DNA from 4 places in the Shewanella sp. SP2S2-4 genome. Region 4 is predicted to be linked to each of the others. Evidence: predicted binding sites of a transcription regulator. Region 4 holds the regulator's gene; each other region holds the start of a gene.
What was found. The regulator sigma-54, encoded in region 4, starts transcription at its own class of promoters, with help from an activator protein. The targets are predictions, from matches to a motif close to GTTGGCACGNNNNTNGNNT.
Positions count from the first base shown of each region.

Region 1: a site for sigma-54 is predicted at 1,663-1,681, ahead of flgF (flagellar basal-body rod protein FlgF). Genes of this name have one in related genera too.
Region 2: a site for sigma-54 is predicted at 1,645-1,663, ahead of Q4Q54_RS11415 (flagellar hook-length control protein FliK). Genes of this name have one in related genera too.
Region 3: a site for sigma-54 is predicted at 1,335-1,353, ahead of flgB (flagellar basal body rod protein FlgB). Genes of this name have one in related genera too.

Region 1 is NZ_JAUOER010000012.1:44,079-47,477, reverse strand. Features, by position in the region: gene flgD (flagellar hook assembly protein FlgD) at 1-102, shown strand, start outside; gene flgE (flagellar hook protein FlgE) at 184-1,545, shown strand; gene flgF (flagellar basal-body rod protein FlgF) at 1,718-2,461, shown strand; gene flgG (flagellar basal-body rod protein FlgG) at 2,472-3,260, shown strand; gene flgH (flagellar basal body L-ring protein FlgH) at 3,272-3,399, shown strand, end outside.
Region 2 is NZ_JAUOER010000012.1:21,191-24,589, forward strand. Features, by position in the region: gene Q4Q54_RS11415 (flagellar hook-length control protein FliK) at 1-1,552, opposite strand, end outside; gene fliJ (flagellar export protein FliJ) at 1,812-2,258, opposite strand; gene fliI (flagellar protein export ATPase FliI) at 2,288-3,399, opposite strand, start outside.
Region 3 is NZ_JAUOER010000012.1:47,693-51,091, forward strand. Features, by position in the region: gene flgD (flagellar hook assembly protein FlgD) at 1-454, opposite strand, end outside; gene flgC (flagellar basal body rod protein FlgC) at 479-895, opposite strand; gene flgB (flagellar basal body rod protein FlgB) at 898-1,302, opposite strand; gene Q4Q54_RS11550 (CheR family methyltransferase) at 1,446-2,285, opposite strand; gene Q4Q54_RS11555 (chemotaxis protein CheV) at 2,385-3,305, opposite strand.
Region 4 is NZ_JAUOER010000011.1:32,199-35,597, reverse strand. Features, by position in the region: gene lptA (lipopolysaccharide transport periplasmic protein LptA) at 1-511, shown strand, start outside; gene lptB (LPS export ABC transporter ATP-binding protein) at 508-1,239, shown strand; gene Q4Q54_RS10640 (RNA polymerase factor sigma-54) at 1,347-2,825, shown strand; gene hpf (ribosome hibernation promoting factor) at 2,854-3,141, shown strand; gene ptsN (PTS IIA-like nitrogen regulatory protein PtsN) at 3,144-3,399, shown strand, end outside.

The DNA.
Region 1 (3,399 bases), on a different contig from region 4:
ACCAGTGTCTCTCTTGGTACGGCCAGTACTGGCGCCATTCTCAACTTGAGAGGCGGTATGGGGATCAAGCTAACCGATGTGTTAGCTGTGTCTGAAACTTAAATTTATACAAGATAATTTTTTAGAATCCGAATTGGGCGTTAGTTGTCCGCAATTGAATAGAGTCAAAAGTAGAGGTGAATTATGTCGTTTAACATTGCATTGAGTGGCATTTCTGCCGCACAGAAAGATTTAAACACCACGGCGAACAACATTGCGAATGCGAATACCATTGGCTTTAAAGAGTCTCGTGCTGAATTTGCGGATGTTTACGCTAATTCTATCTTTTCAAATTCTAAAACTGCTGTCGGTGGTGGTGTTGCAACGAGTCAAGTCGCCCAGCAATTCCATCAAGGCAGCTTACAGTTGACAAGTAATTCACTCGATATGGCAATTAAAGGTGGTGGTTTTTTTGTCACTGCTTCTGAAATAGGCAGTCTTGACCATTCATTTACTCGAGCTGGGGCATTTAAAGTCGATTCAAATAACTACATGGTGGATTCTGCTGGTAATTTTTTGCAGACATTCCCTGTGGATAAAGATGGTAATTCGACATCGGTAAGTTTGACTACAGCGAAACCAGTGCAGATCCCTGATACTGCAGGTAGCCCAGTAAAAACTGAAAATGTCAGTTTACAAATGAATCTAAATGCTAAGGAAAGTACCCTTGACCCTGCTGCATTCGATCCTCTAGACCCTAAGACATACAATAACGTTACCTCAATGACTATGTATGACTCACTCGGTGAGCCACATATCATGACAACCTATTTTGTTAAGCCTAATGATGCCTCTTATAATGGAGAGAGCAATTGGGTGGCTTATTACGCTATTGATGGTAAACAAGTCGATCTAGCTGGTGCTGCTGGTACTTATCAAACGGATACTACGGGCGATGGTAACCCTGACTCAACCGGTACAGCGCAAACAACTAGCGGTTGGAAGGGCTCTGTACTTAAGTTCAATTCTGTTGGTGTCTATACCGGTAGTGATCCAGCGGTCGTTAAGACTGAGACTTTAGGGGTGGGTGGTGCAGGCGTTTTAGGTGCTGGAGCGGATGGAACTCAAGACTTAACAATTAAGTTTAATGCGCCAACGCAATATGCTGCTCCTTTTGCGGCAACAGAGTTAACACAAGACGGTACTACTGTTGGTCGTTTAACTAACGTTGAAATTGGTGCTGATGGTTTAATTACTGCAAGTTACTCGAACGGTTCAACTGTGCCTTTAGCACGAGTTGCCTTGGTTCGATTTGCTAACGAACAAGGTTTAACACAAGTAGGTAATACGTCGTGGAAAGCCAGTTTGAATTCTGGTCCAGCTCTTGCTGGTGAGGCAAACAGTGGTACTTTTGGTAGCATAAGTTCATCGGCGTTAGAGCAATCGAATATCGATTTGACCACTGAACTGGTCGATTTGATTTCGGCGCAGCGTAACTTCCAAGCGAACTCTCGTACCCTTGAAGTGAACAACACACTGCAACAAACCGTATTACAAATCCGCTAATCATTACATTGTTTGACTAAGTGTTGCCGCCAGTGGCAACACTTAGCCTTTATCCTGCTATCAATTCACTTCATTTCCTTATTCTTCAATTCTATCAGTAAATTAAACGTCAACTTTATTGGCACGATGCTTGCTTTGCTATTGTCATGTAGAAAATTTGACGGAGCAGTCTGTGGACAAATTCCTTTATGTCGCCATGAGTGGCGCCAAGCAAAATATGAATGAGCTGGCGCTCCGTGCGAACAACTTAGCCAATGCTAATACCGACGGTTTTAAATCCGATATGGCACAAGCTCGCTCAATGCAAGCCTTCGGTGAAGGGTTGCCTTCCAGGGTATTTGCGATGACAGAATCTCCGTCAGCTAATTTTCGCTCTGGTCCCATAAAAACCACTGGACGAGATCTCGATGTTGCCATTAAAGGCGACGGCTGGTTTGCCGTGCAGGCAAAAGATGGCAGTGAAGCCTATACCCGCTCAGGCAGTTTAAGTTTCGACTCTACGGGTTTACTACACAATGACAGGGGAAATCCTGTTATGGGAGATGCGGGCCCCATAGTGTTGCCGCTCCCTATTGAGAAGGTTTCAATTTCTCAGGATGGCATTATTTCTGTTCGACCTCAGGGCGCTACCGCTGAAGTGGTGGAAGAAGTTGGTCGCTTGAAACTCGTTAATCCCGGTAATGCGCAGATGATGCGTGGTGAAGATGGATTATTTCGACAAATGTCAGGAGAACCAGCACCAGCTGATCCTTTCGTCGCAGTTGAAAGTGGCGCAGTGGAAGGCAGTAACGTTAACCCTGTCGATGAAATGGTGTCTTTGATTGACCTTCAGCGTCAGTTTGAATTGCAAGTCAAGATGATGAAAACCGCGGAAGAGAATGATCGCGCTTCATCTTCATTAATGCGTATTAGTTAGGAGATAGATTATGCATCCGGCGTTATGGATTAGTAAAACTGGCTTAGACGCACAGCAAACTGACATTGCGGTGATCTCGAACAACGTGGCGAACGCCAGCACTGTGGGCTACAAGAAAAGTCGCGCAGTATTTGAAGATTTGCTTTACCAAACAGTTAACCAAGCGGGCGGTGTCAGCGCTTCTAACACTAAGTTACCTAATGGGTTAAACATAGGTGCGGGTACCAAAGTCGTCGCCACGCAGAAAATGTTTACCCAAGGCAACATGCTGACTACGGATAACTCATTGGATCTGATGATTGAAGGCCCCGGCTTTTTTGAAATCCAGCTACCCGATGGTACTGCGGCCTATACCCGAAACGGTCAGTTTACCTTAGACGATACGGGCCAGATTGTGACACCCGGTTCTGGCTACTTGCTGCAACCCGCGATCACTATTCCTGACAATGCGACCAGTATTACCGTTTCCGCGGAGGGTGAAGTTTCAGTGAAAACCCCAGGTACAGCAGAGAACCAAGTTGTGGGTCAGTTGACTATGACGGATTTTATTAATCCATCGGGTCTAGATCCCATGGGGCAAAACTTATACACGGAAACTGGTGCGAGCGGCACGCCAATTCAAGGTACCGCTTCGTTAGATGGTATGGGAGCGATTCGTCAAGGCGCATTAGAAACCTCTAACGTTAACGTGACCGAAGAACTGGTGAACCTTATCGAAAGTCAGCGCATTTACGAGATGAACTCCAAAGTGATTTCTGCGGTAGATCAGATGCTGTCTTATGTGACTCAGAATTTATAGAGGCAAACATCATGGCTAGATATCTTGTGGTGGCCGTCGCGTTATTGCTTGCAGCCTGTAGCTCGACGCAAAAGAAACCCCTTGCGGATGATCCCTTTTATGCGCCGGTCTACCCAGAGGCACCGCCGACAAAAATTGC
Region 2 (3,399 bases), on a different contig from region 4:
GTGTCACACTGTATTTCGCATCCTTTAGCAAAGTACCCGCATCCATTGCTACTTTTGAAACATCAACATTGATCTCGGTATCAGTCATTGCGCTATCCTTCGGATCAACTGCGTTACCTAAGATATTCTGTGTATCCAGTGTTGTAACTATAGGCTGAACTTCTACTTTGCTAACCGCAATATCGACATTAGCATTTCGGCTTACTTGCTGGGGTATCGTAATCTCAACATTGCGAACTGTTGGTTTATTACTCTCTACAGAAACAGTATCAGCATCGACCTCGTCCGTGCTAGAAGTATCAATCAGCTTGGAACTTGCCAAGTCCAATGTATCAACTATTTCATCAGCGATTAAAGATGTTGCAGCCATTTCATTCTTAGTAGTCGATGATGCTAGGGTTTCAGACTGCAAAGTTTGACTCGCAGGGCTAAACTTCAACATTGATTCATCTACGTCGTCAGAAGTTCGCAGTGCCTCAGAATTAAGATCCAACCTTGCTCCCCGCAGTTCAGCGTTTACACTCGCAACTTGATTCGCATATTTATCAGTTGAAAATGATTTATCGTCTTTAAGTTCAGTCACATCAGCGTCTTTCAATATCACGCTTTCTAAAATTTTTGATGGTGCTGTTTCTGCTGTATTTTCAAGCTCTGATAAGTCTAAACTTTCAGATGTTTTACTGTTCGGCGAAATAACTTGTGCCTTGAGAGAGGCGAAATGTGATTCAAGGCTTTTATCCATAGACGACTGTGATTTTAATGCCTCTACCGCCTCATCAAGTAAAACTTTCTTCCCCTGTATTGCTTCAACAGATAATTCGTCGGCTGCGTCTTTGTCAGCCCGTATATTTTCAATTGGCAATGTCTCAACTGATACTTTATCCGTAGACACATTATTAGTGCTATCAGTCTCATCTGATGACGCAGTATTTAGTTGAAACTGGTCAGTTAACTTTTTGAGTTCTGCGGAAAATGAAATGTCAGTATCTAACATCTTTTGTAGGCCAGATAGTTCGCCGTTTGAAGACTTGCGCTCACCCTTCTCAGTTACCAAGTCTACTTCACTTGACGCTAAAATATCTGATTTGCCTTGTACTGGGCCTGTGATGTCGACAATAGGAAACTCAGTGTTCATCGCTTTCATTGATGCTTGTATACCCGTCAACTCAACGGTACTGAGAGCATCGCTTTCCAACAAAGTATCACCAGACTCATTATTGTCCTCTTGGGAAGAGCCAAACGGCAAACTCTCTCCCTCTGATGCCGTTTTCTTCATGTCATTTGCCATACTGATCTGGGCGAAGATAAGATTAACGTCAGCGTCATCCGTTGATATGTCTTTATCTTTTACTTTATCAGTAGAGGCGATCTGCACTTTATCGTCAGTATTCGCGACAGCCTTTTTAGGCGCGGAAATAGAAAATGAGCTAGCGGAGACAGACGCAAGTGTAGATGAAAAGTCTTCATTATTAGACTCTTGGGAAGATGTCTTAGCGGAATTGGCCGCAGAGTTGCCTGTTTTACTCAACAGGATATTGGTCATTTGTTGCATAAGTGCTCCCAAACATCACCCAGCAGAAAAAGAAAATGGCTAGGTAGAAACGTCAATTAAACACTGCGGTTGCAGGGTCATGGACTAAATCAAAGCAAATAAGATGCCAAAACTTCAGTTTTTACTGCGGCATATTGAAAAGAATAAAACTCAGGGAAAAAAGTCGAACAAATGTTCTGCACCATAAGCGGCAACAGAAAACTGAACTCATAGAGGTTAGTGAATGGAAAAGATACCGATCATTTAACGCACCATTACACTAACGCTGATGACGGCGATAAAACTGCTGAGAAGCAAATTCATCGGTCATTTTCTGCTCCCGTTTTTGTTCAACAACTTGGCGCTTCTTCTCTTTACTCGCTAAGAGTAATTCCACTGCCTTACGTTTTTTCTGTTTTTCCAACCAATGCTGTTGTCGATATTCTTTTTGTTTTTCACCGTCGGCCACAACGCGATTTTGCTGAGTAATAGCGTCATCAATCTGACGAATAAAGCGATGAAACTGGTGATAGTGACTGGCACTAATGGCTTGGCCTTGCTGGGATTGCATTTGCTTCATGTATTCTAAGCGATAGTTATTGAGTGCACTGAGTTGATTCAGCCGCTTTTGACACTCTAACTGCGCCGACTTTAACAATAACGCCGCTTGTTCTTCGGCATCATTGGCGAGCTTTAACACTAACAACAAGGGATCGGCGTTAGCCATACTAGACCTCGATTAATTCGATGACGCCATTATTTGCACTGTGCGGCAAGTTGCCCGAGCATGACTTGGCTATCGGCAAAGCTAAATGCATCACGCATGGTTTGGCGTAAAAAAGCATTCATTGCTGGCTGCAGTCGTATCGCATTGTCAATTCGAGGATCGCTTCCTTGGGCATAAGCACCAATTGAAATCAAATCCCGATTTTGCTGATACAAGGAATAGGTTTGTTTCACGCGGCGCATCGCTTCCAAATGTTCATTGGAGATCACCATAGGCGCGACTCGGCTAATAGAAGCTTCAATATCAATGGCGGGATAATGCCCAGAGTCCGCAAGCGAACGTGACAAGACTATGTGACCATCTAGGATCGCCCGCGATGCATCGGCAATGGGATCCTGTTGATCGTCCCCTTCCGTCAACACAGTATAAAATGCCGTAATTGAACCTTGGCCTGGGCCACCGTTACCGGCGCGCTCAACTAAACGCGGCAGCTTTGCAAACACTGAAGGCGGATAGCCTTTGGTGGCTGGCGGCTCACCCACAGCCAAAGCAATTTCACGCTGCGCTTGGGCGTAGCGCGTCAAACTATCCATTAATAACAAGACGTTATAACCTAAATCGCGAAAGTATTCTGCAATGCGAGTCGAGGTTTCACAGGCGCGCAGGCGCATTAGCGGCGAGGTATCCGCAGGCGCGGCAACAACAACAGAACGCGCTCGACCTTTGTCCCCAAGAATTTCTTCAATAAACTCTTTGACTTCACGGCCACGTTCGCCCACCAGCCCAACCACAATAATATCGGCAGTGGTACCGCGGGTCATCATGCCTAAGAGCACACTCTTACCCACACCAGAACCAGCAAACAAGCCCATACGTTGGCCTTTACCCACAGTCAGCATGGCATTAATGGCGCGAACGCCAACGTCCAGCGGCTCGGTAATAGCACGGCGAGATAAGGGGTTAATGGCAGCGCTATGTCTTGGCGCTTGTTGATCTGTCTGCAACGCACCTAAACCATCTAAAGGCACGCCGTTACCATCGAGCACGCGCCCTAACAACGACAAGCCGACATTGAGTCCAGTTTGTTCCCCTAAAGGCACCACCCGGGCACCGGGTAATACCCCACGTAATTCTTCGATAG
Region 3 (3,399 bases), on a different contig from region 4:
TATTAGGGGTACTGACCACACCTTTCATCGTTGGGCTTTCAGCTGAAATATTGCCAGTATCAGTTGGGATCAACACCTTGCGACCAACGAGTCCCGATGCCTGCAGTGCTTGGCTCGACGTCATAACACTGTTTAAGTTAACTATTTCATCATTTAACTTACTGATACCATCAACTGTCGAAAATGATGCCATCTGCGCAATCATTTGGTCGTTGTCGACGGGCTTAAAAGGGTCCTGCATCGATAACTGTTGGCTTAATAACGAGAAAAAGTCATCTTGAGTTAACTGTTGGCTTTTCGCTTCCGGTACTATCGAATCTTTTGGCAGTCGTATGCCATCAAGAAACGGATTACCCGTTGAACTGGTTGATGAATTGGTCGTCACAGCATTTGATTGACTCTTATTTTGAGCCGTCTGCGTCGATGCTTGGTTAATTTGATTAATGAGGCTCACAGCTTACCTCCTAAGTAACACATGTTATTTACCCATCCCAAGTGTTTGTTGCAGCATAGACTTAGCTGCTTCAGCGACCTGTACATTCATTTGATATGAGCGCGAAGCAGAAATCATATCTGCCATTTCTTCCATGACATTAACATTCGGTTTATAAATAAAGCCGTCCGCATCCGCCATTGGATGATCGGGCGAGTATTCTTTTAGTAGTGGTTTATCACTTTCAACAATGCCTTTTACCGCAACACCTTGAGAGGCTTGTTGCTGACTTTGGGCTTTGGCCATTTCAGCTTCAAAAATAGGATGACGGGAACGATAGGTCTTATCTACGCTACTCGAGACGGAATCAGCGTTAGCTATGTTACTCGCCGTGGTGTTCAACCTGACCGATTGAGCCGACATTCCAGAGCCAGCAACATCAAATATGCTAAATAAACTCATGATTAATCCCCTCTCAGCGCTTTCTTCATGCCACTAAACTTACTGTCTAAAAAGCCTAATGACATTTGATATTCAAGGGCATTTTGCATGAATGCCGATTGTTCCTGTTGGATATCAACGGTATTGCCATCACCGGTATCGGGTTGATTTGGCACACGGAACTTAACAAATTGACCCGTCAACTCAGCAAGACCAAAATGCTTGTCTGACTCTTGCATTTCAAGACTATTACGCTGCTGTTGTTGGCCACGGGCGGCCTGCATTGCCGCAGAAAAATCAACATCACGGGCTTTATAATGTGGCGTATCGGCGTTAGCGATATTGCTCGAAATGACTTCAGCTCGCTGCGCTCTAATACCGAGAGTGTACTGATGCACACCCAGTGCATTATCAAAATTGATCGCCATAAAATTGCCTCCTCGTGTTACTCACGGAAATAAAGCAATTCATGTGCCAACATAGTGGAATAATGAGAATAACAATGGGGATGAGCAAGTGATGGGTAAAAAATTACCGACAAATGTCGGTAATTTTCTTTAAAGAAGCAAACTTAAGTCTTTTTCTGGTAATAAATCCCAGGATTACAACGGACCATGTCAAACTCATCCGTTAAACCAGCTATAGATTCAGAAGCACCAAGAAATAAGATCCCTTTGGGATTAAGAGCGGCAGCGAATTGCCGCAAAATTTTTGCCTTTGCCTCAGGCGCAAAATAAATCAGCACATTGCGGCAAAAAATAATGTCGAACTTACCAAGTAAGCTATAACTCTCAAGCAGGTTATGTGCCCTAAAGTTCACCAAACGCTTAACATTATCCTTTAACTTCATATTGCCTGAAGGTAAAGCATCAAAAAACTGACGCTTACGCTCTTCGGATAAACCGCGCGCTAATGCCAAGCTATCGTACTCAGCATTTTTGCAACGTTCCAACATGGAAGGCGATAAATCAGTGGCTTGAATTGACGCACTGCCCGCAAGCGCACCAGGCTTCTTCTGTTGATACTCAAGAATCGTCATCGCCAGTGAATAGGGTTCTTGCCCGGACGAACACGCGGCCGACCAAATCTTAAGTGGACGACCTAAACGACTATACTCAGGTAACAAAACGTTATGCAATAACTCAAATGGATAACGATCACGGAACCACAGGGTTTCATTGGTCGTCATAGCATCAATCACTTCTGCCCGAAGCGCGCGTTCCGTTGGCTTCATCGAATGCTTAACCACATCGGATAAGGATGGCAGGTTATATTTCCCCATTAAAGGAGCAAGACGACTGCGCACCAGATATTGCTTATTTTCACCCAGTACGATGCCGCTGTGTTGCTCTAAGAACAACCTAAATTGATTATATTCAGCCTCAGCGAGTGATTTATTTGGCACATTCACATCCTAAATCCTATTGCAAGCACCAAAATCAGTGCGAAACCATCATGTTACAAAGTCGAGATTATAGCGTAAAGCATATATAGGTACTAACTACTGAACTTACAAACTTAAGTGCTTATTCACTGCAGCAGCCAGTTCGTCGGGATTAAACTTAGCGATAAAGTCATTGGCCCCCACTTTTTGAACCATTGCCTGATTGAATACTCCACTTAACGACGTATGCAGTACCACTTTAATATGCTTGAGCTTAGGATCATCTCGGATCTCCGCGGTCAGGGTATAACCATCCATCTCAGGCATCTCAATGTCTGAGATAATAAGAGGGATTTCATCGGCAACATTGTCCATTTCTTTGGCGATTTCTTTGAGCTTATCTAATGCTTCTCGGCCATCTTTTGCGGTATCAATTTGTAAGTTCAATGACTCGAGTGAACGAATAATCTGCTTACGCGCCACGGCAGAATCATCGATAACCATAATATGATAATGCTGGGTTCTGTCGAGGGTCAGCTTTTCATTGGCTTCTTCACTGATGGCAGTTTTAACCGGTGAAATCTCATCTAAGATTTTTTCTACATCGAGAATTTCAACCAATTCACCTTCAATCTCAGTTACAGCCGTCAGATAAGAATAACGACCGGCACCTTGCGGCGGAGGCATAATCGCTTCCCAATTCATGTTGATAATCCGCTCAACAGAACTGACCAAGAAACCTTGAACGCTACGGTTATATTCAGAAATAATGATGAAACAGTTTTCAGTACTCGCTAAAGGTCTACCACCTGTTGCCGCACTCAGATCAATAACTGAAATAGTCGTACCGCGAATATGCGCGACACCTTTAACATAAGGATTAAGTTTAGGCAAAGTTGTCAGTGGCGGGCACTGCAGTACTTCTTTCACCTTAAACACGTTAATCCCAAACCGTTGACGACCGTTTAATTTAAAAAGCAACAATTCTAAACGGTTTTGACCAACGAGCTGGGTTCGTTTGTTGACTGAATCAAGAATACTCGACATAACTCTGCCTTGTTGTTCTGTTTATGTACGGCCCTATGACTCTTTTGAGTATAGGCATATTAATTGCTTACGTCTTATCTATCGATAAACATAG
Region 4 (3,399 bases):
GAGCATGAGCGCCTTTGCTAAAGTCGACGACCTAAAGCAGGAAGTTAAAATCAAAGCAGTGAGCCAAACGGCAGATATCAAGAACAACCAGATCATCTTCTTTGGTCCGGTGGAAGTTACCCAAGGCTCGATAAAAATCCAAGCAAATGAACTGCGTGCATTTTCTGCCGAAGGTGAAAATAGCAAAATTTTAGTGGCCACTGGTAACCCCGCAACTTACAGCCAAGTGTTAGACGATGGCCGTCCAGCCTCGGCGAGCGCGAAAGAAATTCGTTACGATATGGCAAGCCGTACCCTGACACTGAAAGGCCAAGCTTCGTTAGATCAAGCGGGTAGCCAAGTGACGGGTAATTTGATCCGCTATAACATTATCCAGCAAAAATTGATTGCTGAGAGCACAGGTAGTGGTGACGATCGCGTGATCACTATTATTCAGCCTGAAAGCTATCAAGATGATGCCAAACCAGACGCGCCAGCGGATAAACCTGTGAAAAAGCAGGACTCTAAATGACCCAAATCACCCTAAGAGCACAAAATCTGGCAAAGAGTTATAAGAGTCGCCAAGTGGTTAAAGACGTCAGTCTAACGGTAAAGACAGGTCAAGTTGTTGGACTGCTCGGCCCGAACGGCGCGGGTAAAACCACCACCTTTTACATGGTCGTCGGTCTGGTTAAAAGCGATAAAGGCCACATCTTTATCGACGATGATGATTTAACCGCAGATCCTATGCACCTGCGCGCCCGCAAAGGCATAGGTTACTTGCCGCAGGAAGCCAGTATCTTCCGTAAGCTGACCGTCCATGACAACATCATGGCCGTACTGCAAACGCGCAAAGAATTAAAAAAAGAGCAAAGGGAAGAACAACTCGAGCATCTGCTCGAAGAATTCCACATCACCCACATCCGTGACAGCCAAGGCATGTCATTGTCGGGTGGCGAACGTCGCCGTGTCGAAATTGCACGGGCGTTAGCAGCAAATCCTAAGTTCATTTTGCTCGATGAACCCTTTGCTGGTGTCGATCCGATTTCGGTTATCGACATCAAAAAGATTATCGAACAGCTCAAAAGTCGTGGCCTTGGCGTGTTGATCACCGACCATAATGTTCGCGAGACATTAGATGTGTGTGAACATGCCTATATTGTGAGTCACGGAAACCTGATTGCCGAAGGAACACCTGCAGAGATCTTAGACAATCAGCAAGTTAGGGCTGTGTACTTAGGTGAACAATTCAGGCTATAGTTAATCAAGCGGAGCCAATGGAGGCAATTTGTGCCAGCATTGGGCTCCACTCAAGATGATAACAAGCGACCTCATCCAACAATAATAACGTAGGGATCAGCGGTAACATGAAAGCGTCACTCCAGCTCAAACTGGGTCAACAGTTAACCATGACGCCACAATTACAACAGGCCATTCGTCTGTTGCAACTGTCGTCATTAGAACTGCAGCAAGAGATCCAGCAAGCCTTAGATTCTAATCCCCTTCTCGAGCTGGAAGAGGATCAATTCGACGCCACTAAAGACCCTGTAAACCAAACGCTTTCCGATACGGATTTCAGTGAATCGAGCACTCTGCCGCCAGAGAAAGACAGCTCCACCATAGATACGGCAGAGTCGCTCACGAAAGAGTCCATGCCCGACGAACTGCCCATGGACACCACTTGGGATGAAGTGTTTACCGCCTCCCCCAATTCTGGCCCCGGCGGCAGTCGTGAAGACGATATGCCCTTCCAAGGTGAGACCAGTGAAGGCTTGTATGAACACTTAGAATGGCAAAAAAACCTCACGCCGTTTTCTGAAACCGATTTAGCCATTGCCACCGCCATTATTGATGCCATCGACGATCAAGGCTATCTCACCCAAAGTACTGACGAAATCCTCGAAGCCATGGGCAATTCGGAGGTCGAGCTCGACGAAGTCGAAGCCGTACTCAAGCGCATTCAACATTTTGATCCCATTGGTGTTGCCGCCCGCGATTTAAGCGAGTGCCTGTTGATCCAACTGTCGCATTTCGCCGCTGACACGCCCAACCTAGAAAACGCCCGCATGTTGATCAAAGATCATTTAGATCTGATCGCCGCCCGCGACTTTAGGCTGTTGATGCGTAAGACTAAATTAAAAGAGGATGAGTTAAGGGACGGCATCGCGCTTATCCAAACCCTCAATCCCCGCCCAGGTTTATTGATTACGCCCAACGATGACGAATACGTCATCCCGGATGTGTCAGTGTCGAAGAAAAATGGTCGCTGGGTGGTTGAGCTTAATCCTGACTGCATGCCAAAAATCAATGTAAACCAACATTATGCCTCGATGGCGCGCAGCACTAAAAGCCAAGCCGATAGCCAATTTATTCGTGGCCATCTACAAGAGGCTAAATGGTTTATCAAGAGTTTAGAGAGCCGTAATGATACCCTGTTGAAGGTGGCGAACTGTATCGTCCAATATCAGCAAGGTTTCTTTGAATACGGTGAAGAAGCCATGAAACCTATGGTGCTGAACGATATTGCCGAAGCGGTAGAAATGCATGAGTCGACCATCTCACGGGTGACTACCCAGAAATACATGCATACCCCTAAGGGACTTTTTGAACTAAAATACTTCTTCTCTAGCCACGTCGGTACTGACGATGGTGGGGAGTGCTCATCCACAGCAATCAGAGCCTTCATTAAGAAACTGGTTGCAGCGGAAAACCAGAAAAAACCATTGAGCGACAGTAAGATGGCGCAACTTCTGGCAGAACAAGGGATCAACGTAGCCCGCAGAACCATTGCGAAGTACCGAGAGGCTATGCTCATTCCGCCTTCTAATCAGCGTAAAAGTTTATAACCTACAGTGGATATCGGAGGACGTTTCTATGCAAATAAACCTGAGTGGACACCATGTCGAAATTACCGAATCGTTACGCGCATATGTAGAAGAAAAGTTTTCAAAACTTGAACGCCATTTCGAACAGATCAATAATGTGCACGTTGTGCTCAATGTCGAAAAAATGCAACAGATTGCCGAAGCGAGAATAAATCTTATCGGTGGTGAAGTTTTTGCTACTTCAGAGCATGCTGACATGTATGCCGCTATAGACGCCCTGATTGACAAGCTTGATCGTCAGGTTATTAAACACAAAGAGAAGTTAACAAAACACTAATAATGGAACTTTGTACCATACTGCGGCCGGAGTGCACTACCTGCGCCACTCCGGGCAGCAAGAAAAAGGTACTGGAACTCATCAGCGACTTAGTCGCTGCCCAGTACCCGACCCTCTCATCTCAAGAGATATTCGAAAGCCTAGTGGCGCGCGAAAAGATGGGGAGCACAGGTATAGGTAACGGCATCGCCATTCCACATGGTCGACTAGCCGATATAGATCAGCCCATTGCCATACTCATTAAGTGTGAAGAGCCGA